Regions from separate parts of the Citrobacter sp. GW821-FHT02E08 genome, predicted to be linked through region 3. Evidence: predicted binding sites of a transcription regulator. Region 3 holds the regulator's gene; each other region holds the start of a gene.

Region 1 (7,879 bases), on a different contig from region 3:
TTCTCACGTCACCGCAGCAAAATTCATTACGCGCAAAAGATGATCCAACGCCGCCCTTACCTGTTTGTGATCGGTACACGATTCATGTACGGATTTCGCGTCATCGGCCCGCTTCTGATTGGCGCCAGCCATCTACCGCCAAAGATCTTTCTGCCGCTGAATATTCTGGGCGCGCTGATTTGGGCGCTGCTGTTTACGGCTCTGGGCTATCTCGGCGGCGAAGTGATTGCACCCTGGCTGCACCATCTCGATCAGCACATCAAACATGGGGTCTGGCTGGTGCTGATCGTCGGACTGGTGGTGGGGACACGCTGGTGGCTGAAACGGCGCAGCAAGCAAAAAGTGCAATAAAGGCAGCCGACAGCCCGCGCTGACGGCTGCTGGCTGTCAGCTTGTGTGGTAGCCCCCGCCTAATGCGCTGGTCAGTTGAACAGAGGCATCAAGCCACTGGCCTTGCAAAATCAGGCCATTGCAATGCTCGCGTAGCGCCGGGATCTTCGCCTGACTGACCCGCGAACCGGCAATGATACCGGCATTGAAACGCGCCTGCGCAAGTCCGACAACCCGTTGAGCATCATGTTCAATCTGCATCTGGTGTTGGTTTTTTGCCGCCATCGTTTCAACCTGACTTGCCGCGCGCGTCACGTCATTCACCGCATCAACCACCGCTTTGTTGTAATTCGCTATTGAGAGGTTACTCTGCGCCCTGGCGATATCGAGATTCGCATTCAGCCTGCCACTGTCGAATATCGGCAGCGTCAGCCCGGCAGTGACGCCCATTTGTTGCGCTGAACTGCGGAACAGGTCGCTCATGTGCAGAGCATCCTGCTGCAGAAAGGCCATCAGGTTGATATCAGGATAAAAGGCCGCTTTCGCCGCGTCGACGCTGCCCAGAGAGGACTCAATGTACCAGTGCGCCGCCTGCAGATCCGCCCGACGAGCCAGTAATGAGTATCCTAACTGCGCGGGTAATGCGCTTTCCACCTTCGGCAGCGCAACCGCATGCAGCGTCAGCGGCGTGGATTGCTGATGGGTTAGCGCCGCCAGCCTTGCCTCAATTATTTTCATTTTACCGGCGGCATCACTGAGCTGTTGCTGCGTTTTGCTGTCGTCTATGTCCGTCTCCACGCCTTCCACGGAGGAGGTAATGCCGTTTTGATACAACTGGCGGTCAGCCGTAATGATGTTTTTTTGCTCTTGTTCAATCTCCGTTAACACGTTGCTCAGCGCCGCCTGGGTTTGCCACTCCCAGTATAAACGCGTCACCCCGCTCGCCAGCAGTTGACGAGTCTGTTCCTGCTCGGCTTCACGCGCTTTGACGGTGCCAATCCGCGCCGTCACTTCTGCCCGGTTCTTGCCCCACAAATCCAGGTTCCAGCCTGCCGTTAGCCCAAATGTCCCGTTGGTGTACCACGGGCCGGTCGTGCCCGCAGCGGGATCGCTGCTGGCAAAGGGCCCCATCACCCCTTCAGCTGACATTTTCTGCCGCTCTGCATTCGCCGAGAAATCGATCTGCGGTCCGTCCTGCACTTCAACAGCCTTGGCCTGCGCCTCCGCTAATTGAATGCGCTGCTCTGCCACCTGCATATCTGGCGCATGTGCCAGCGCACTCTCAATCAGCGCATTCAGTTGAGGATCCTGATAAGCCCGCCACCACTGGCTGTCCGGCCAACCGTTTTTTAATGCTGCCGGTAATGCAGATTCAACGTGTGAAGTGGGCACCTGCTGCGCCAGCGTCTGGCGGTTGTCGTGCATCGGGGCGCATCCCGCAAGTGCAATAATTAGCGGCAAACACGCGGTCGCAACAAAAGGAGAATAACAATTCATGGGGGTGTTCTGGTGAGAAAAGGTGCGCAGAGATTACGTGGTGTCGCATCTTTTTTTTTAGTTACGCGTGGCAATACATCTTTGGAAAATAAAAGAAATAATCAGAAAAATATATTCAGCTTAAATGAATATTTAAAAATTATTTAAATGATAAATAAATATAGACCCCATTTTGTTCCCCTTATTTGCCCAATCCGCCGATGCGCCATCGGCCATGTCTCATGGCCGCAACGACGCAATATCAATGGACTGGATCGCACGGGCAATATCCGGTGAATTATTGAGAGAACGAATCTCCTGAAAAAGTGCTGTCGCTTCTGAGTACTCTTTACGTAAATACCCCAGCCACTGTTTGATGCGCGCCACGTGATACAGCCCGGTATCGCCTTGCTTTTCCAGTCGGCTATATTTCTGCAGCAGAACAACCACGTCAGGCCACGGCATACGCGGTTCGTTATATTTCACGACACGACTCAGGTTGGGAATATTTAATGCCCCTCGCCCCATCATCACCGCGTCGCAACCGCTGACTGCCATACAGTCCTGCGCACTTTGCCAGTCCCAGATCTCACCGTTGGCGATAACCGGAATCGTTAACCGCTGTCGGATTTCGCCAATCGCCTGCCAGTCAATGTGCTCCGCTTTATACCCTTGTTCTTTCGTGCGACCGTGTACCGCCAGTTCGCTCGCACCCGCCTGCTGTACCGCATCGGCAATTTCGAATTTTCTGTCGCCGCTGTCCCAGCCAAGACGTATTTTAACCGTCACGGGCAGATGTGCCGGTACTGCCTCACGCATCGCCTTTGCCCCCTGATAGATAAGTTCAGGATCTTTGAGCAAGGTTGCACCGCCACCGCTGCCATTAACCAGCTTTGACGGACAGCCGCAGTTAAGATCAACGCCATACGATCCTAACTCCACCGCGCGCGCGGCATTTTCCGCCAGCCATTGCGGATATTGCCCCAGAAGCTGTATGCGCACCAATGTGCCCGAGGGTGTCCGGCTGGCATTGAGCAGTTCCGGGCAAATACGGTGGAATACTTTCTCAGGCAAGAGTTGATCCACCACGCGCAAAAATTCCGTGATGCACAGATCGTAGTCGTTCACGTCGGTCAGGAGCTCGCGCACCAAAGAATCAAGCACGCCTTCCATCGGCGCCAGCAAAACACGCATATCGTTACCCGCAAAAAAAGAGGCGCTATGGTAGCGTCTCTCCAGGGCGGTTTAAAGTCTCTCCGCTATGATCTTTATGACGCAACGTTCCCGTTGTCTATATTCACCATGCTCAGAATTCATGATGTGATCGGTAGCACATTTTAAAGTTTAATTGTATGATGAATACCTCTCATCAAGGACGTTTACTATGAGTAAATCACTGAATATTGTCTGGCAATATTTACGCGCATTTGTGCTGATCTATGCCTGCTTATATGCCGGTATTTTTATTGCGTCGCTGCTTCCCATTACGATTCCCGGCAGCATCATCGGCATGCTGATCCTCTTCGTTTTACTGGCACTGCAAATTCTGCCGGCTAAATGGGTCAACCCGGGCTGCTACGTGCTGATTCGCTATATGGCATTACTTTTCGTTCCCATTGGCGTTGGCGTAATGCAGTACTTTGACCTGCTACGCGCGCAGTTTGGGCCTGTCATTGTCTCTTGCGCGATAAGTACGCTGGTCGTCTTTCTGGTGGTTAGCTGGAGCTCGCATATTGTGCATGGCGAACGAAAAGTGATTGGGCATAAAGGATCAAAACAATGATGTCGTACATCTGGTGGTCATTACCTCTGACACTGGCGGTGTTTTTTGCAGCACGCAAACTGGCGGTACGTTTTAAGATGCCATTGCTGAACCCGCTGCTGGTCGCCATGGTGGTCATCATTCCGTTGCTTATCCTCACCGGGACGCCTTACGAACACTATTTTCAGGGCAGCAAAGTGCTGAACGACCTGCTGCAACCTGCTGTGGTCGCGCTGGCCTATCCGCTTTATGAGCAACTGCACCAGATCCGCGCCCGCTGGAAATCCATCATCACTATCTGTTTCTTTGGCAGCGTGGTCGCCATGGTGACGGGCACGTCGGTGGCCTTGTTAATGGGCGCCACGCCTGAAATCGCCGCATCGGTATTGCCTAAATCTGTCACCACGCCTATCGCGATGGCGGTTGGGGGGAGTCTTGGCGGCATTCCGGCGATCAGCGCCGTATGCGTGATATTTGTCGGGATCCTCGGAGCCGTCTTTGGTCATACGCTGTTAAACGCCATGCGGATCCGTACTAAAGCCGCGCGCGGGCTGGCAATGGGAACCGCATCACATGCCCTCGGCACTTCACGTTGTGCTGAGCTGGATTACCAGGAAGGCGCCTTTAGTTCGCTGGCGCTGGTGATTTGCGGGATCATCACATCGCTTTTGGCTCCCTTTTTGTTTCCTGTCATTCTGGCCGTGGTGGGTTAAAATTTGCGATGCGTCGCGCATTTTTAGTTTAAGTTTCATAAGTTGCACAAGTAATGAGATATGAATCACATATAAAGCGGTAACAGGCCCGTACACTACCATTCCATTACATTGTTATGAGGCAACGCTATGCATCCACGTTTTCAAACTGCTTTTGCCCAACTAGCGGATAATTTGCAATCAGCGCTGGCACCACTTCTGGCGGATAAGCATTTCCCCGCCATGCTGAGTGCGGAGCAGGTCTCGACGCTTAAAAGTGAATCGGGGCTGGACGAAGACGCGCTGGCTTTCGCGCTCCTGCCGCTGGCTGCCGCCTGCGCGCGTACCGACCTTTCCCATTTTAACGTTGGCGCCGTGGCGCGCGGCGTCAGTGGGAGATGGTATTTCGGTGGGAACATGGAGTTCCTGGGGGCCACCATGCAGCAAACCGTCCATGCCGAACAAAGCGCCATCAGCCACGCCTGGTTACGCGGCGAAAAAGCCCTTGCCGCCATTACCGTCAACTACACCCCGTGTGGTCACTGCCGTCAGTTTATGAACGAACTGAACAGCGGACTGGATCTGCGCATTCACCTGCCAGGCCGCGAGCCGCACACGCTGCGTCACTATTTGCCAGACGCTTTCGGCCCGAAAGATCTGGAGATCAAAACGCTGCTGATGGACGAACAAGATCATGGTTTCGCGCTGCAAGGCGACGCGCTGACTCAGGAAGCGATTCGCGCAGCCAACCGATGCCATATGCCCTACAGCAACTCCCCGAGCGGTGTGGCGCTGGAGTGCAAAGACGGGCGTATTTTCACCGGTAGCTATGCTGAAAACGCCGCCTTTAACCCAACGCTGCCGCCTCTGCAAGGCGCATTAAACCTGCTGAATCTGAACGGTTACGACTACTCGGATATCCAGCGTGCAATTCTGGCAGAGAAAGCGGATGCGCCGTTGATTCAATGGGATGCCACCGCCGCGACGCTGAAAGCGTTGGGCTGCGACAACATCGAGCGCGTACTGCTGGCGTAAATCGTTGTGCCCGGTGGCGCAAGCTTACCGGGCCTGAAACGGCAAGCACCTTCCGGCAAGGTTGGAGTCTGTCGAAAATCCCCGCAATCAGACTACCGTTTCTTGCGCAACGCCGCTGGGTAAAGTAGCCTGATTGAAAATTCTTCCTTTTATCGAGTTCTTCGCAATGTTAAAGCGTCTGTTTTACAGCCTGTTAGTCCTGGTCGGCTTGCTGCTGTTAACTGCGCTTGGCCTCGACAGATGGATGAGCTGGAAAACGGCCCCGTACATCTATGACGAATTGCAGGACCTGCCCTATCGCCAGGTTGGCGTGGTCTTAGGCACCGCCAAATACTATCGCACCGGCGTGATTAATCAGTATTACCGCTACCGTATTCAGGGCGCGCTTAACGCCTACAACAGCGGTAAGGTTAACTACCTTCTGCTTAGCGGCGACAATGCACTGCAAAGCTATAACGAGCCGATGACGATGCGTAAAGATCTCATCGCAGCAGGCGTTGATCCTGCCGATATCGTGCTCGATTACGCGGGCTTTCGCACGCTGGACTCGATTGTGCGCACCCGCAAGGTCTTTGATACCAACGATTTCATCATCATCACTCAGCGCTTCCACTGTGAACGCGCCTTATTCATTGCGCTGCATATGGGAATACAGGCGCAGTGTTACGCGGTGCCTTCGCCAAAAGATATGCTCACCGTCCGGGTGCGCGAATTCGGCGCGCGTTTTGGCGCGCTGGCCGACCTCTATCTCTTCAAGCGTGAACCGCGCTTTTTAGGCCCGCTGGTGCCCATTCCCGCTATGCATCAGGTCCCTGACGATGCACAGGGTTATCCGGCGGTAACGCCTGAGCAACTGCTGGAATTACAAAAGAAACAAGGAAAATAAGCGTGGAAGATAAAACCCTTTTTATCGTAATTGGCGTACTGATGGTCGTCGTCTGGACCTTCCGGCAAGGGCTAAAGGGGATACGCACTGGCGTCATCGAGAAAACGGTCAAAGGCTCGCAAGAGCCACTCTTAATTCAACGTTCCGCAGAACCCACGACGTACTGGATCTATATCGGTGTCTATTTTGGGCTTTCGCTGGGCGCACTGCTGGTGGGAATTTGGTTAGTCTTTCTCAAATAAAAAAACCGGTGCAGAACGTCTCTGCACCGGTTTGTTTTCCGTTGATGAATTACTTCTTACGGGCGTATTTCAGAGAATCCAGCGCGACCGCGAAGATAATGATGCCGCCCTTAATGATGTACTGCCAGTAAGGGTTCACGCCGATATAGGTCAAACCGTAGTTGATGACGGTGAAGATAATCACACCGGTCACGACCCCGAAGACGGTCCCTACCCCACCGCTGAACGACACGCCGCCAACCACGCACGCCGCAATCGCATCCAGTTCGTACATGAAGCCAAGGTTGTTGGTAGCAGAACCGATACGACCGGCTTCCAGTAAACCACCAAAAGCGTAGAACACACCTGACAATGCGTAGATCATCAGCAGGTTCAGCGCGACGTTAACACCAGAGACTTTTGCCGCTTCCGGGTTACCGCCGATAGCAAAAATGTTTTTGCCAAAGCGGGTTTTGTTCCACAGCACCCATACGAAAGCTACAGCAATCAGCGCATAGAAGGTGATGTAAGAGAGTCGGAAACTGCCCAGCGCAATAAAGCCCTGCGCGAAGGTCGAGAAGCCGCTATCAAAGCCAGAGATTGGCGATGCCCCCACGAAGTCGTAGTAGAGGGAGTTGATACCGTAAACGATGATCATCGTGCCAAGGGTTGTGATAAACGGCGTCACATTGAGGTAGGCAATAATAATGCCGTTCACCAGACCGATAATGGCCCCCACCGCACAGACGATCAGGATCACCAGCGCAATAGGCATGGTCGCCATTTCTGGGAAGACTTTATTGACGTTTTCCATCGATTGCAGCAGCGTCGCCGCAACCACCGCCGCCAGCCCGACCTGACGCCCCGCTGACAGGTCAGTTCCCTGGGTAACAATCAGTCCGGCAACACCCAATGCGATGATGATACGTACGGAAGACTGCGTCAGGATGTTACTCAAGTTCAGCAGACTTAAGAATGTGGGGTCCTGGAAAATAATAATGGCCAGTAAGACTAAAAGAACGACGTAAATGCCGCCTTCTTTTAGATAAGTAAGAAAACTTTTCTTATTTAACGCACTCATGAGGAGCCCCTGATCTTAAAGGTGCAAAGACGCAAGACGCAGAATTTCGTTTTGCGTAGTCGTTTTGGTGTCAACAATTCCAGCAACGAGACCGTTACTCATTACCAGAATACGATCTGTGATCCCTAACAATTCCGGCATCTCCGAGGAGATGATAATGATTCCCTTCTCTTTCTTCGCCAGCTCCGCGATTAACTGATAAATTTCAAATTTCGCGCCCACATCAATCCCACGCGTAGGTTCGTCCAGCATTAATATTTCTGGCTGAGTTAACAACCAACGGCCAATAATGACCTTTTGCTGGTTTCCGCCCGAAAGAGAACCAATTTGCGTACGGTGGCCCGGCGTTTTTACCCGCATAGAGTCAATGACCCATTGGGTATCACTCTTCATCCG
Region 2 (7,879 bases), on a different contig from region 3:
GCAGCTGTTCTTCACTGGTTTCACGATTCGTGAAGGTCTCTTTCATCGCTGACATAATATCGGCGACGGTAATGATCAGGACTGATTTTCCCCGCAGCAGCAGCTCGTTGCAGATCGCCGCCGCAAGGTGGTTTTTTCCGGTGCCGGGCTTACCCGAGAAGATAAAACTGGCGATGTTGCCATCGAACTCTTCTACATACTGTCGGGCTTTGCTGAGCGCATTCATTTGACCGTCGCACTCGACCCGGTAGTTCTCGAAAGAGCAGTTTTGATGTAACGGGCGGATCCCGGAACGGTTGAATGTACGCTGCATTTTCATCGCCCGGTTTTCACGGGCCAGCGCGGCAGCGCGAATTTCGCCCTGCTCTTTCTGCCATGCCAGCAGCTCTTCGCCTGTTTTAAACGCAGGCACTACATTCGCCGGCATCATTTTTTGCAGACGTTTCATCAGATCGCCAACGTTTTTCATCGTTACCCTCTAAATCCCGGTGGAATGTGGTTGTCAGGTTCGCTAATGCTATTCACATCACGTTTGGGCATCCCGCCATTGCTGGACCGGCCAATCTGGAGACTGCGCGCCAGCTTTTGCTGCCACTGAACATGGTGAAAGACCTTGCCTTCCGCCTGCCAGTAAGCCACAAATGACGCCAGCTCTTCCGCTGTCGCCGGCTCTCGTAACGCGATGCCCCATAATGCCGCCTGACGCTGGAAGTCGGCGTCCGGCTGCCAGGCAGGATACATCGCAAATTTCCCCATCGGGACCGCAACGGGCGCGGCCTGCGGTTCTTCGTAAAACTGCGCGTCCAGCGTGATGTCGCTTCCCGGGCGCGACAGTTTTTCTTCCAGCGCCAGCAATTCTGCCAGACGGGCAGGCGTGACGGCATAAAATGCGGGCACGTTATTGGCAAATACCGCGACCGCGCCGCCAGCCGATTTCGCCAGCACGGCGTTGTGATCGTGGACTAATGCGTCAATACCGATGACGTCCGGGGTTAAAATTCTGCAAGACATAATGTTTCTCAATACGGAACAACAACCGAGAAGGGAGACTGTTTTTATAGTAACACACCGATGACCAGAAGCGGCAGGGAGGCGGGGTCACCGCCTCTTATTCACAAAGTGATGCCAGAGGAGGGCGAATCAAACGCGTGGGCGTTTGCGGTACAACCAAAGCCCCGGCACGGAAAGCCCAATGGAGAGCGCGCCGACAATAGAAGATGCTTTCAGGAAATTGGTCAGCAAGGTGATCATCAGAGGATCGCTGTAACCAAAATGGCCGATCTTAACGGCGGAAATCATTGCTGTGTAGGCGGAGATCCCCGGGAACATAGGGATGACTGCCGCGACGGTGAAGACCTTCGGGTGCGCCAGATACCAGCGCGACCACTGGATACCGATGCTGCCGACCAACAGCGACGCCATAAAGGTCGACCATTCAATGTTAAACCCGGCGGTCATCATCACCATCCGTGAGCCGTGGCCCAGCGCACCCAGCAGGGCGCACCAGGGCAGCGCACGGTGTGGAACGTTAAAGACCATCGCAAACCCGACGGCAGGGATTGCCGACAAAATCATGTCCTGCATAAGGGCAAGAACGAACTCAATTACACCCATCCGCGAAGCCCCCATAAGGTTAAAGCCATCACGACGCCCACACAGGTCGCCAGCGTCAACAGGCTGGCGATTGCCCAGCGCGCCAGCCCGGTATTAATGTGACCTTTAAACATATCCGCGACAGAGTTGATTAACGGAAATCCCGGTACCAGCAGCAGCACGCTGGCCGCCATCGCGATGGTCGGGGTTTGGCTGAACGTATCCAGACGCAGTAACAGACCGGAGATGGTTGTGGCAACAAAGGCGGTTATACAAAAGTTGATTTGCGGGTGGAGATGTCGGTGCGCCAGAAACTGACGGATATACATGGCCACCATACTGGCGAAAAAGGTGATCACGGCGCCGTCCCATCCGCCCTTATTCAGTTTGCAGAAACAGGCGCAGGAAAGTCCGACCATGAGAGCCACCAGCCATCGCGGATAACGCAGCGGTCTGATTTGGCTAAAACGCTTCTCGACTCCCCGGCAGTCCAGGAGTTTGTGTTCGGCCAGAATCACAATGTGTTGAACTTCCGTGACAACGTGCATATTAATGCCACGATCCTGATTCTTCCGCGTCGACGTCAGACAGTGGCCGTCTTTAATGGTGGTGAGAACGATGGCGTTAGAAGAGATGGCGCTTTCTACGCTGTCCATCCCTAGCGCCAGACCCAGACGCGTGGAGAGTTCATCAACCAGTGCGCTTTCTGCCCCGTGCTGCAATAAAAAAAGCCCGCATTGAATACATAACCGTGTAACCGTTCGTTGTAACAACTGCTCTGTTTGCATGACTCGCCCTGATTGAAAAGACGGGTAAAAATGACAAAGTCTTCTTTGTAACACGAAGTATGAGTCCGTTGGCTCTGGCCCGGATCAATCTTTGTGTTGAAAAAAACGTCAGGGCGATGGGTTTGAACATTTGAACCGTGTCGCCCTCCGTTTTGCGATTAGACTCATCATTGCAGTGCATTGATCAGGTTGTGTCAATGAGGAGGGGTAACGTGAAGTACACCGACGATATTCCGCACCCGCCTGTTGCTAGCATTATGATTATATGGGGATTACTGATGTGGCAGATTTCCTCTTTATTCATAAGGGAAGATAAGTAGATGTTGCCAAATACATATTGTTAATTTATTAAACGAAATTAATTCACCTTAAAATATTCGACAATTAAATTTGGTTAATTTAATTGTCCGGGAATTGTTTTTATAAAACACTATGTGATAATGTTCAGAGGATCTTATACTATGTGGGTTCTGGTATGGTCGCAGTCACAATGTATAAAAATAAAATAACGGAATAATTCACATTGTTAATTAATTTTAATTTCATCTCGCTATTTATATGTTTGGTTTATTAATAGGGGTGAAAATAAGAAAGGATGTGAATATGGAGGGAATATGTTGCCAGGACGCTACAAAAATGGAATTGTTATCAGTAAAATACCCGTTATCCAGGCCGGACTAAGAGGCGTCTTTCTGGGTCACTTTCCCGATCATGAGTTAACATTCTGCCGTTCAGTAGAAGAGCTCACGTTGATGCAACTGCGCCGCTCTGAACTGGTGTTGGTTGATTTAACGGGGGAGTGCAATCAACCTCGTGTTGTTTGTGAACAGTTTTATACGCTATTAACGCAATATCGTGATATTCATTGGATTTTTCTCGTTTCCCGCACTTACTATCCTTCGGCCGTTGAGCTATTGATGGGACCTGCAACGACGTTGCTCTCTGATGAGGATCCGGTCGAAAGCGTGATTAATGCCATTCGTTCAGGCAATTATAGCGCTGAGCGAATCAGTAAAGCGCTGATGTTTCCGACACTGCAAGAGATGACGGAATATGGTGGGCAGTCGATGGTTCTTACGCTATCGGAGCGTAAAGTATTACGGCTTCTCGGAAAAGGCTGGGGAATTAATCAAATAGCGACGTTGTTGAAGAAGAGTAATAAAACTATCAGTGCTCAGAAAAACAGTGCCATGCGTCGTTTGTCCATACACAGTAATGCTGAAATGTATGCATGGATTAACAGTTCTCAAGGAGCAAGAGAACTGAACTTACCTTCAGTATATGGAGATACCACGGAATGGAAAAAAGAATCATCAAGAGAAATGTCGCACTGGTAGAAAAGTGCGCAATGAGCAGTATTGGTATTAAGAGTTTATTTAATTCAGATCCTGAATGTCTCTATCAGCTTCATCTCTTTTCTAATCAGTCTGAATTTAAAGCGGCGATGGTTAATACACCTTTTTCTGCGGTTATCTTCTCACTTTCGGCAATACGAGAAGATCGTCGGGTTGGGTTGGCGTGCCTGACGGAACTGGCGATCGATTTCCCGCGTATGCGCAGACTGGTCATTGCCGACGACGATGATGAAGCCCGTCTTATTGGCTCTCTGTCACCCTCGCAACTGGATGGCGTATTAAGTAAGTCATCGCCGCTGAGTAGTTTACAAGAACAGTTATCTTTAGCGCTGAATGGCGCACGTCGGGTGACGGAAAGCAGCAGCAATCTTTGGTTTACCAGTCAGAGCCGTATGATTAGTCCTACTGAGCGTGAAATTTTACGGTTTATGTCGCACGGCTATTCGATGGTTCAAATAGCCGTGCAGCTTGAACGTAATATCAAAACGATCCGGGCACATAAATTTAATGTGATGTCCAAGCTGGGCGTGAGTTCTGATGCCGGGTTGCTGGATGCGGCGGATATCTTGCTGTCTCTGCGCGCCCTTGACCCCCGTTCTGCGCTGCACACGGCATAGCGCTGTGTACCTGAAATGGCGAACGAGGCGCATCCTTCAGACTTGACGGCGGATCACTGGCAGACATCAATCCAGGTCGCTGAAGTCAACTCGGCCATCCTTTCAGGTGCGATTCTTATTGCACTATTCGTTGCGCCAGCAGCAGGCAATACCTCTGTGTAATGCCTGAGGGAGACATCGCAATAGACTGGCAGAGGCGTTTCCAGACCAAAAGGACAGACGCCGCCAGGCGGATGACCTGTTGCACTCACCACCTCATCAAAACTGAGCATACGCGCTTTCGCCCCAAATGTTTCTTTGAGCTTCTTGTTGTCCAGGCGGACATCACCTTTGGCGACAACCAAAATAATGTTGTCTTTCACCTTTAGGGAAAGCGTTTTTGCAATTTGTCCCGGCTCCACATTATGGGCTCTTGCAGCCAGTTCAACCGTTGCTGTGCTCTGATCTAATTCGATAATTTCAATATCGGGGGCATATTCGGCCAGAAATTGCCGTACAGATTGCAGACTCATTCATTCCTCCTGACGCGGTGTAAGCAGCCCCTGTTCTTTGGAAAACTGCGTGGCGTAATTTGTCATAAGGAAAGTACCGCTGTAAATATTTTAAAGTAACAATCCAGTAACATGCACAAATATTAGATCCTCTTCACAATCGCAGAAACCGGTTACAGTAACCGGTTGCGGTACGGGTGGGAGAGATTAATACTAAAATTGTCACTTCCTCTGTATCACATAATAAGAGCCACCTATGAAACTTAATTCTCTACGCTGTATCACGGGTCTTTATTCCGGCACGGTTGCGAAAAGTGGTAATGGATTCTTACGTGGCGGTGTTGCTGCTGCCTGCATATCTACGTTGTTTTGACGGACTGGAGAGCGGATATGTCTACCAACCATGCTGTGTTTAATGTGATTTTTCGGTTTGTTGAAAACTATGTTAGCCCCGTTGCCGGGCGTATATCCTCACAGCGCCACGTGATGGCGATCCGCGATGGGTTTATCTCGGCAATGCCGTTTATGATTGTCGGATCGTTCCTGCTGGTATTTGCCTATCCTCCTTTTTCTCCGGATACCTCCTGGGGGTTTGCCCGTGCGTGGCTGGATATGGCAAAGCAATTTGAAGGTCAGATACTCACGCCGTTTGATATGACGATGGGGATCATGTCCATCTACATTTGCGCGGCCATCGCATACAACCTGGGGAAACACTACGTTAAGTCGCATCAGTTAGATCCTTTTATGTGCGCGATGCTCTCGATCATGGCGTTTTTACTGATTGCTGCTCCAAAAACGAAAGGCTCCCTGCCGGTTGACAGCCTCGGAGGCACCGGTATTTTTACCGCGATCCTGGTGGCGATTTACTGCGTCGAAATGATGCGTTTTCTGAAAGCGCACAATATCGGTATTCGCTTGCCGGATCAGGTTCCCCCGATGATCAAAAACTCTTTTGATCTGCTGATTCCGGTGTTAGTGGTTGTCCTCACGCTGTACCCTCTGAGCCTGTTGATCCAGGCGCAGTTCGATATGCTGATCCCACAGGCCATCATGGCGATCTTTAAGCCACTGGTCTCAGCGGCTGACTCCCTGCCTGCAATTTTGCTCGCGGTATTGATTGGCCATCTGTTGTGGTTTGCGGGGATACATGGCGCCGCGATTGTCTCCGGAATGCTGCAAATGTTCTGGCTGACCAATCTTGGGATGAACCAGACCGCGTTGGCGCAGGGCGCACCGCTGCCGCACATCTTCATGGAAGCGTTCTGGACGTTCTTTATTGTTGTGGGCGGGTCCGGTGCGACAATGGGGCTGGTGATTTGCTATCTGCGTAGCCGTTCTGTGCACCTGCGATCCATTGGTCGTTTGAGTGTGGTTCCCAGCATTTTCAACATTAACGAGCCTGTCATTTTCGGTACGCCGATTGTGATGAACCCGGTCTTTTTTATTCCGTTCCTGCTCGCGCCGATGGTTAACGCGATACTGGCCTGGGCGGCAATGAAACTCGACTTGATTGGACGCGTGATTTCCGTTGTTCCGTGGACCGCACCAGCGCCGGTAGGGGCTGCCTGGGCATTAGGCTGGGATTATCGTGCGGCAGTGCTGGTGGTGGTGTTGGCGTTAGTGTCCGCTATTATTTATTTCCCGTTCTTCAAAGTATACGAGAAACAGTTGCTGGCGCAGGAAGCTGAAGAAGCTCAGCGTACGGAAGAGGAAAGTCAGCAGGTTGCATAAGGCGAAAAAGCAAGGGGCGATGGCTCCTTGCTTATTTTAACGTACAGTCACCACACTGCTGAACATCAGGAAGGCGATAGCGCTGGCAGCAGGTTCTGCGCACCAAAAGCCCTTCGCGTGGAACGACAGTTCGCCACAGGGGGTTATCTTCACCGCCAGATAGCTTTTTCTCGAAAAAGCAGGTCTGGCGCAGTGTCGCCAACAGCTCTTCTCCCAGTAACGGTTTCATTTCTGTCAGATACCAGTGGATCAAATACCCGGTGTTGCTCCAGATGAGTTTGCTATTAATCTCTCCGGTAGCTTCCAGCGCCTGAACGATGGGCATTAACGCCCGGAGGATCAGCGTTTCCAGGCGTTGCTGGGGAGAGTGCAACGTCGCCTGGTGATCCTGGTGCACGTCAATCCAGAAACAGGCTGCCCGTCCCGTTTCATGAAACTCAACGCTGACATATTCAGGAGAAACATCAATGGCTTTTTCCTGAGTGAGCAGGGCAAGCATCAGCGGGGGAACCATCAGTCCGATATACCATTGCGCCCACAGTGAAATCAGCGGTTTATTTTCGCGCGGTTGTGTGGGTTGATTGCGATAGATGTGATCGGAATATATCGCCAGCAAAGAGCTTAACGCGCTGGGAGTAGACCACTGGGCCAGCGTCATGACGCCTTGCGGGGCGGGTTCATCAAGACGAATAAATTCCAGTAGATGCTCGCGGGTTTGCGCGATCGTTTCACGCACAGTATCGGCAAGCGTTGGCTCCCCCGACGGGAGATGAGCTTGCCAGATGACATCTTCAATAATGGGAGCAGAGCGATAGGCCATAGCGCTATATCTGGATAGTAATCTAAATGATAATGATTACGAATCCTAGCGATAGAGCGAAACGATGGCAAGTGCTTTGTCGCTATCCTCTGCGGCGTAGCACGATTAAACCATCAGGGGAGGGGGAGCTCATCGAAAACCAGCGTATTATTTCGCCCCTGGTTTTTTGCTTCATACAGCGCTTTATCGGCTCGGGAGATCGCGCCATCAATGTCCTGATCGACCAATGGCGCAATGCCGATGCTGATGGTGACATTTGTCGCGGTACTCTCATTAAACATATGCGGGATCTCGAGATCGTAGACTTTTTGGCGAATCTGTTCGGCGGTGACTCGCGCCTGTAGTTGATCCGCTGCAGTCAGCAGAACCATGAATTCTTCGCCACCAAAACGGGTGACAATATCCCGTGAACGGACGGCATCACGAATAGCCGCAGAGACGCGAATCAGCGCCTGATCGCCCATCATATGCCCGTAATGAT
Region 3 (7,879 bases):
GGCAGAAAACAGCGCCAGACTATGGCCGAACATCAGTCCGGCAACCGCCAGTAGCATCAGGATAAATCCAAAACGCAGCTGTGTTTTCAGCGGGACAATTTCCATCAGCCAGGCATTGAGGAAGATAGAGATCAAAATACCGGCATTGAGGAAGGTGAAAGTGTTGCTCATACTGGAAACAGGCAGATGGAAGTAATCTGCAATGTTTCCCATCACCATACCGGTGACAATTACCAACGCCCCTGTCAGGGCGTAGGAGAGAAAGCTAATCCATGTGAGCTTGATACGATTGCTGTTAGTCATGACTGGCCTGTGTATAGAGGTGTAAAGCGCGTTGACAGCGCAATGGGCGGGCAGATTTTAGGCGTTTTAGTGACGCATTTAAATATTTATTAGTAATTGATTCAGCTGTTGCATTTTTTAAAGTGACATTTGTCACAAAAAATTAGGTGGCCTGACATGACAGGGGGATTCGATACGTAAAATTAAGTAAAGGGATGGCCTTGTCATGGAAGGCTCTTTAGAATCAATCCACTTGCTTTTGTTTCTGCTCCCGTTAAGGAAATCTCATGCTCAAATCGACTCTGGCGGCTGTTGCAGCTGTTCTCGCTCTTTCCGCTCTCTCTCCTGCAGCGCTGGCAGCGAAAGGTGATCCACACGTTCTGCTGACAACCTCTGCCGGTAATATTGAGCTGGAGCTGAATAGCCAGAAAGCGCCTGTTTCAGTGCAAAATTTTGTCGATTATGTAAACAGTGGTTTCTACAATAACACCACGTTTCACCGTGTGATCCCCGGCTTTATGGTCCAGGGCGGCGGTTTTAACGAACAAATGCAGCAGAAGAAACCTAACCCGCCAATCAAAAATGAAGCGGATAACGGTTTACGTAACACCCGTGGCACCATTGCGATGGCGCGTACGGCCGACAAAGACAGCGCCACCAGCCAGTTCTTTATCAACATCGCGGACAATGCTTTCCTCGATCACGGCCAGCGTGACTTCGGCTATGCCGTTTTCGGTAAAGTCGTGAAAGGCATGGATGTGGCGGACAAAATCTCTCAGGTCCAGACCCACGACGTGGGCCCTTATCAAAATGTTCCGTCAAAACCGGTTGTTATCCTTTCCGCGAAAGTTCTGCCGTAATCGCATTTTGCGCGGGTTGTTGATACCCGCGCTATTCCCGACCTCTGCGTAACCCGAAATTGCTGCTTATACTTGTGGCAAGTGAAGGCGCATTCAGGGAGGTCACGTGAAAAAGCTCACCGATAAACAAAAATCTCGTCTCTGGAAACATCTGCGAAACGCCAATTTCCAGGCCAGTCGCCGTCTTGAAGGTGTTGAAATCCCCCTGGTTACTCTGACCGCAGAGGAAGCTCTTGTACGTCTTGAGGCGTTGAGGAGGCACTATGAGCGATAAATTCGGTGAAGGACGCGACCCCTATCTTTACGACGGTCTCGATGTCATGCGTAACCGTTTAGGCATCCACCAGGTTCAGCGTCTGGAGCAGGCGGCATATGAACTGACGGCGTTACGCGCCGCGACCATCGAACTGGGGCCGCGGGTCCGTGGTTTACCCTACCTGTGTGCTATTCATCGCCAACTTTATCAGGACATTTTCGACTGGGCGGGAAAGTTACGTGAAGTGGATATCTATCAGGGGGACACGCCTTTTTGCCATTTTGCCTGGATCGAAAAAGAGGGCAATGCCCTGATGCAGGATCTGGAAGAAGAAGGGTATCTGTCCGGATTGCCAAAAGAGAAATTCGTCGTCAGGCTCGCGCATTACTATTGCGAGATCAATATGCTGCATCCGTTTCGTATTGGCAGTGGTCTGGCTCAGCGCATCTTCTTTGAACAACTGGCGATTCATGCTGGTTACACGCTGACCTGGGACGGTATTCAGGTGGATGAATGGAATCAGGCCAACCAGAGTGGCGCCATGGGCGACCTTTCGGCATTGCAGGCAATATTTCGTAAAGTGGTGAGCGAAGCTGAGGAAACTGAGTAGAATAGCGCGGTTCTAACGTACCGGAGCCGCCATGATCCTGCTAATCGACAACTACGATTCTTTCACCTGGAACCTCTACCAGTATTTTTGCGAGCTTGGCGCTGACGTGCTGGTCAAACGGAATGACGAGTTGACGCTGGCACAAATCGACGCACTCAATCCGCAAAAGATCGTGATTTCTCCTGGCCCTTGTACGCCCAACGAGGCCGGAATTTCGCTGGATGTGATTCGCCATTATGCCGGACGGCTGCCCATCCTGGGCGTGTGTCTGGGCCACCAGGCCATGGCGCAGGCGTTTGGCGCGACCATCGTTCGGGCAGCGAAAGTCATTCATGGTAAAACCTCGCCGATAACCCATACCGGTCAGGGGGTTTTCCTGGGGTTGCCGACGCCATTGTGTGTGACGCGTTACCATTCTCTGGTGATTGACCCGGCCACGCTACCCGCCTGTTTTGACGTCACCGCCTGGAGTGAAACCCGGGAAATTATGGGCATTCGCCATCGGGAATGGGATCTGGAAGGTGTCCAGTTTCATCCAGAAAGCATTCTCAGCGAGCAGGGGCATCAGCTACTGGCAAATTTCCTCCAGCGCTGATTTGTGGTTGCTATCTAATGATTTTTTATGCATATTTTGTGATTATAATTTCACGTTAATTTCTGCATAACTGGGTGGTCATAAGATGGCAACTGAACAAACTGCAATTACACGCGCGACTTTTGATGAGGTTATTCTGCCGATTTATGCACCGGCGGAGTTTATTCCGGTAAAAGGCAAAGGCAGCCGCGTTTGGGATCAACAAGGAAAGGAATACGTTGATTTTGCTGGCGGGATTGCAGTAACAGCGTTGGGGCATTGTCACCCGGCGCTGGTTGAGGCGCTGAAAACCCAGGGCGATACGTTGTGGCACACCAGTAACGTCTTCACGAATGAACCGGCGCTACGACTGGGGCGTAAGCTTATCGACGCGACGTTTGCAGAACGCGTGCTGTTCATGAACTCGGGTACAGAAGCGAATGAGACGGCCTTCAAACTGGCGCGTCACTACGCCTGCGTGCGTCACAGTCCGTTCAAAACCAAAATCATCGCCTTCCATAACGCGTTTCACGGTCGCTCACTGTTCACCGTAACGGTTGGCGGCCAGCCGAAGTATTCCGATGGTTTTGGACCGAAACCGGCCGACATCGTCCATGTTCCCTTTAACGATCTCCATGCGGTGAAAGCTGTGATGGATGACCATACCTGCGCGGTGGTGGTGGAGCCCATCCAGGGGGAAGGGGGATTAACGGCGGCAACCCCCGAGTTCCTGAAAGGTCTGCGCGAATTGTGCGACCAGCATCAGGCATTGCTGGTCTTTGATGAGGTGCAGTGCGGTATGGGGCGCACAGGCTCCCTGTTTGCGTATATGTACTATGGCGTGACGCCGGATATTCTGACCAGCGCCAAGGCGCTTGGCGGCGGGTTCCCGGTGAGCGCCATGCTGACCACGCAGGAGATTGCCTCTGCGTTTCACGTCGGTTCCCATGGTTCCACCTACGGTGGTAACCCGCTGGCCTGCGCGGTTGCTGGCGCAGCGTTCGATATTATTAACACGCCAGACGTGCTGGACGGCATTCAGACGAAACGGCAGAAATTTGTTCAGCATTTGCAGAAAATTGACGAGCAGTACGACGTTTTCAGCGACATTCGCGGGATGGGATTGCTGATTGGGGCAGAGTTGAAGCCGCAATATCAGGGACGAGCGCGTGAGTTTCTTTATGCGGGCGCGAATGAAGGTGTGATGGTGCTGAATGCCGGTCCGGATGTGATGCGCTTCGCCCCTTCGCTGGTGGTGGAAGAGGCGGATATCGACGAGGGAATGCAGCGTTTCGCGCAGGCCGTCGCGAAAGTCGTTAGCTCTTAATATCCCGTAACCGACGGCTGAGCCAGATCCCGTGGTGAGGCCGTTGACGCCAGGCGACCGAAGAAATGGTGTGCATGGTGTTCAGGTGGCCCAGTATGCGCTGCAGGTGTTGTTCCAGGGTACTTAATGGCCCATGGGAGAGCATCTCTGGCGCTTCCAGAATATTCACATCGCCAGAGCCGCCCGGTCCGTCATACTCCAGACGCTGCTGGCAGCGCTGGAGCGCAATTTCACACGATTCCAGATAGCGTTGCGCAAGGTCTGGCGACAGCATCGTATGTTCCCGCGCCAGCGTTGTCATCGCATTGATGTGCTCGACAATAAACTGGCTGTGCGTTACCCACAGTTTCATATCTGCCAGATAGTGCGCGTTAAATCCGGGTTCCTGCATGGACTGATTCAGCGAGTTGTACAGCGTGTTGTGCGCCTGATTGACACGCATACGCTGATACGCGAGCGGTGTTGCCTGTGGATTGCTGCTGAGGATCAGGCGGATGGCTTCCTGGTCGGCTTCCAGCGCATCGTGGGCGTTTTTGCGCAACAGACCGCTCTGCCACTGCGGCCAGAGCCAGACCGTTCCACCAAACGCGATCAGGCAGCCAATCACCGTATCAATAAACCGCGGCACAATGTACTGCTCGCCATTTAACGTCAGCAATTGCAGGGTATACACCGCAGTGACCGTAAACCCGACCGTTGCCCAGCCGTAGTTTTTGCGAATGATCAGATAGCTCACCAGCGTAATGACCAGCATGCCCGCCAGCGTGAAGCCTTCAGGGATGTGGAAGTGTAGCGTCACACCCGCAATCACCAGTCCAACCAGCGTACCCACCGAACGGTGCAATATGCGAACCCGCGTCGCGCCGTAGCCGTTTTGCGTCACAAACAGCACCGTCATCAGGATCCAGTACGGTTTCGGCAGATGTAATGCGCTGCCCATCAGGCTGGCGATACTCAGCATGACGCTGATGCGCCCGGCATTTCGCAAAGCGGGCGATTTGAAGGACAGATAGTTTTTTAGGGCCGGGATCAGCGGGAGTCGGCGTTGTTTATCCGCCATCAGGTCGCGGGCATAGAGTGGGCGCTGGGTCCGCAATACACGGGCAATGCGGCTAAAGTGCCAGTAACAGAACTGGCCCACCGGGTTATCGGGATGCTGGTTGGCGATTTTCTCCAGCGCGCCAATCTGCTTTTCCATGCTAAAGCGGGTCGGCAGGCGGTGATACAGAATATCATCGGCCAGGATGCGTAAGCGTGTGGCGACCGTTTGCGCGTTCCAGCGAATCACCTGCTCCGCATGGCTGCGTTCGACCAGCTTTTGCACCTCTTCTGGCTGATGCAGACTGACGGAGATGTGTTCCTGTAAGTCCAGCGCTTCCTGGAATGCCCGCAGCAGGCGTTTATATTCATTGTTGTGATGCGCCGACAGCATGTGCATTTGCTGGTAACACTGGGTGATGAGATCTACCGCTTTCTGTTGGCGCACCAACAAGGGTGGCAGCGCTTTTTCAGGATCCGCGTGCTGGGTGAGCAGACTGTATTTGGCTTCGCAGTAGTCGGCCAGCTCGCGGTACAACAAACTGAGTGACTCGCGTAGCGGTTGTTCACGCCAGAGCCAGAACCAAAACCAGTTAAAAAGCCCGTACCACAGGGTGCCCAGGGCATAGATCAGCAACGGCTCCCAGACGGGCATGTTACCAGCCAGGCTTAGCGTGAAAATAGCGGCGATAAGCGAGGCAGGCAGGAGTCGGGCATGCAAGGCGCTGAGTTCCGCCGTCACGCCAAGAATCAGCGTTAAACCCGTCAGAATCAGCGGCAGCGGTATTGCTTGCGCGAGCAGCAGTTGCATTGCCAGGCTGCATCCGGCAAACAGCGATGCGCCAATGACTAAGCGTTTGAAAAAGCGTTTGTGGGGGGTATCAAGCCCGGCAATGTTGCAGCAGGCGGGAACGAGAGAAAAGAGCAATCCCAGATGCAACTGGCCAATGATAAGGCCGATCGCCACAGGCAAACACAGCACCAGCGTTTGCCGCAGTGCGTAGTTGATTTCAGGGTGATAAATCAGTCTTCGCCACATCGGTGCCAACAAAAATGGCGCATTACAGGGTAATACGCCATTTCGACGGGGTTAACGAGTGCCGTAGACGACGATGGTCTTACCGTGCGCGGAGATCAGGTTCTGATCTTCCAGCATTTTCAGAATACGACCAACGGTTTCGCGAGAACAGCCAACGATCTGACCGATCTCCTGACGGGTGATTTTGATTTGCATGCCGTCCGGGTGAGTCATCGCATCGGGTTGTTTCGCCAGGTTCAGCAGAGTCTGAGCGATACGACCAGTTACGTCGAGGAAGGCAAGGTTGCCGACTTTTTCGGACGTAACTTGCAGGCGACGAGCCATCTGGGAAGACAGGCGCATCAGAATATCCGGGTTCACCTGGATCAGTTGGCGAAATTTTTTGTAGGAGATTTCAGCGACTTCACAGGCCGTTTTTGCACGTACCCATGCACTGCGTTCCTGGCCTTCTTCAAACAGGCCCAATTCGCCAATGAAATCGCCCTGATTCAGATAAGAAAGGATCATCTCTTTCCCTTCTTCGTCTTTAATCAGCACTGCCACTGAGCCTTTAACGATGTAGTACAACGTTTCTGCTTTTTCACCCTGGTGAATCAGCGTGCTCTTCGACGGGTACTTATGAATGTGGCAATGAGACAAGAACCATTCGAGAGTCGGGTCTGTTTGCGGTTTGCCAAGCACCATGCGCGGTTATCCTCTGTTATAAGCTGTCTCCAGAGCCAGAAAACGACGCTGTCTCTGGGGTTGCCAAAATATGCTTCCCGCTGCCAGGGAAGGGGGCTGCTAAAAATGTACTGCAGCCTGTAATGTGATGTCCTCTGCATACATGCAGTACGTCAATGTATTACTGTAGCATCCTGACTGTTTTAGCATAGCTTTCGCCGTGTGTCTCCTGGTGTCTCGCTTCAGCATGATGCAGGTCGCCTTCCATTGCGAGATTTGTTATGTCCGCGTAATCTGTCAGGAAAATTGAAACATTGGAGTTACGAAATATGCAAGCGCGTGTGAAATGGGTCGAAGGGCTAACCTTCCTGGGAGAGTCTGCTTCCGGCCACCAAATTTTGATGGATGGTAACTCCGGTGATAAAGCGCCGAGTCCGATGGAAATGGTGTTAATGGCCGCGGGTGGCTGCAGTGCGATTGATGTGGTGTCTATTCTGCAAAAGGGACGCCAGGATGTGACCAACTGCGAAGTGAAGCTCACTTCCGAGCGTCGTGAAGAGGCGCCGCGCCTGTTCACCCATATCAATCTGCATTTCATTGTGACTGGCAATGATCTGAAAGACGCCGCCGTTTCGCGCGCTGTTGATCTTTCTGCAGAAAAATATTGTTCTGTTGCGTTGATGCTGGAAAAAGCAGTGAATATCACGCACTCATACGAAGTGATTGCCGCGTGATCTCAGGTTGCCGGAGGGCGTGACGCTTATCCGGCAACGCTGCGCATTATTCGATTTTTTTGCCTTCCATCAGTCGCTGAACCAGCGGCAGCATAATCAACTCCATCGCCAGTCCCATTTTGCCGCCCGGCACGACTAATGTATTGATATGAGAAATAAATGAACCCTGAAGCATCGCCAGCAACCAGGGAAAATCGATCCCTTCCAGATTACGAAAATGAATAACGACAAAGCTCTCGTCTAATGACGGGATGCCTTTTGCCGCAAAGGGATTCGAGGTGTCTACCGTGGGTACACGCTGGAAGTTAATATGCGTACGGGAGAACTGCGGGGTGATGTAGTTGATGTAATCATCCATTGAGCGAACCACCGAATCCATCACCGCCTCGCGGGAGTGTCCGCGCTCGCTGGTGTCGCGGATCAGTTTTTGTATCCACTCCAGGTTCACGATCGGTACTACGCCAACCAGTAAATCCACATGGCGCGCCACGTTATG

The links. The regulator CRP, encoded in region 3, controls carbon source genes, mostly activating them, when cyclic AMP is high. The targets are predictions, from matches to a motif close to ATGTGANNNNNNTCACAT.
Positions count from the first base shown of each region.
Region 1: a site for CRP is predicted at 4,335-4,352, ahead of cdd (cytidine deaminase). Genes of this name have one in related genera too.
Region 2: a site for CRP is predicted at 4,987-5,004, ahead of AC07UY_RS09615 (PTS sugar transporter subunit IIC). Genes of this name have one in related genera too.

Region 1 covers NZ_JBWKVL010000018.1:57,397-65,275, reverse strand. The annotation lists gene AC07UY_RS19330 (DedA family protein) at 1-351, shown strand, start outside; gene mdtQ (multidrug resistance outer membrane protein MdtQ) at 388-1,827, opposite strand; gene dusC (tRNA dihydrouridine(16) synthase DusC) at 2,047-3,000, opposite strand; gene AC07UY_RS19315 (CidA/LrgA family protein) at 3,191-3,589, shown strand; gene AC07UY_RS19310 (CidB/LrgB family autolysis modulator) at 3,586-4,281, shown strand; gene cdd (cytidine deaminase) at 4,411-5,295, shown strand; gene sanA (outer membrane permeability protein SanA) at 5,462-6,181, shown strand; gene AC07UY_RS19295 (DUF2542 family protein) at 6,184-6,423, shown strand; gene mglC (galactose/methyl galactoside ABC transporter permease MglC) at 6,473-7,483, opposite strand; gene mglA (galactose/methyl galactoside ABC transporter ATP-binding protein MglA) at 7,499-7,879, opposite strand, start outside.
Region 2 covers NZ_JBWKVL010000005.1:252,536-260,414, reverse strand. The annotation lists gene dnaC (replicative helicase loader DnaC) at 1-469, opposite strand, end outside; gene dnaT (primosomal protein DnaT) at 472-1,011, opposite strand; gene AC07UY_RS09640 (threonine/serine exporter) at 1,141-1,614, opposite strand; gene AC07UY_RS09635 (threonine/serine exporter family protein) at 1,605-2,381, opposite strand; gene AC07UY_RS09630 (helix-turn-helix domain-containing protein) at 2,996-3,718, shown strand; gene bglJ (DNA-binding transcriptional activator BglJ) at 3,679-4,353, shown strand; gene AC07UY_RS09620 (YbaK/EbsC family protein) at 4,407-4,865, opposite strand; gene AC07UY_RS09615 (PTS sugar transporter subunit IIC) at 5,235-6,578, shown strand; gene fhuF (siderophore-iron reductase FhuF) at 6,610-7,398, opposite strand; gene AC07UY_RS09605 (GGDEF domain-containing protein) at 7,512-7,879, opposite strand, start outside.
Region 3 covers NZ_JBWKVL010000003.1:387,501-395,379, forward strand. The annotation lists gene tsgA (MFS transporter TsgA) at 1-303, opposite strand, end outside; gene ppiA (peptidylprolyl isomerase A) at 570-1,142, shown strand; gene ficA (FicA/YhfG family antitoxin) at 1,249-1,416, shown strand; gene AC07UY_RS06145 (putative adenosine monophosphate-protein transferase Fic) at 1,406-2,008, shown strand; gene pabA (aminodeoxychorismate synthase component 2) at 2,040-2,603, shown strand; gene argD (bifunctional acetylornithine/succinyldiaminopimelate transaminase) at 2,689-3,909, shown strand; gene AC07UY_RS06160 (YccS/YhfK family putative transporter) at 3,899-5,986, opposite strand; gene crp (cAMP-activated global transcriptional regulator CRP) at 6,038-6,670, opposite strand; gene AC07UY_RS06170 (OsmC family protein) at 6,979-7,383, shown strand; gene AC07UY_RS06175 (phosphoribulokinase) at 7,430-7,879, opposite strand, start outside.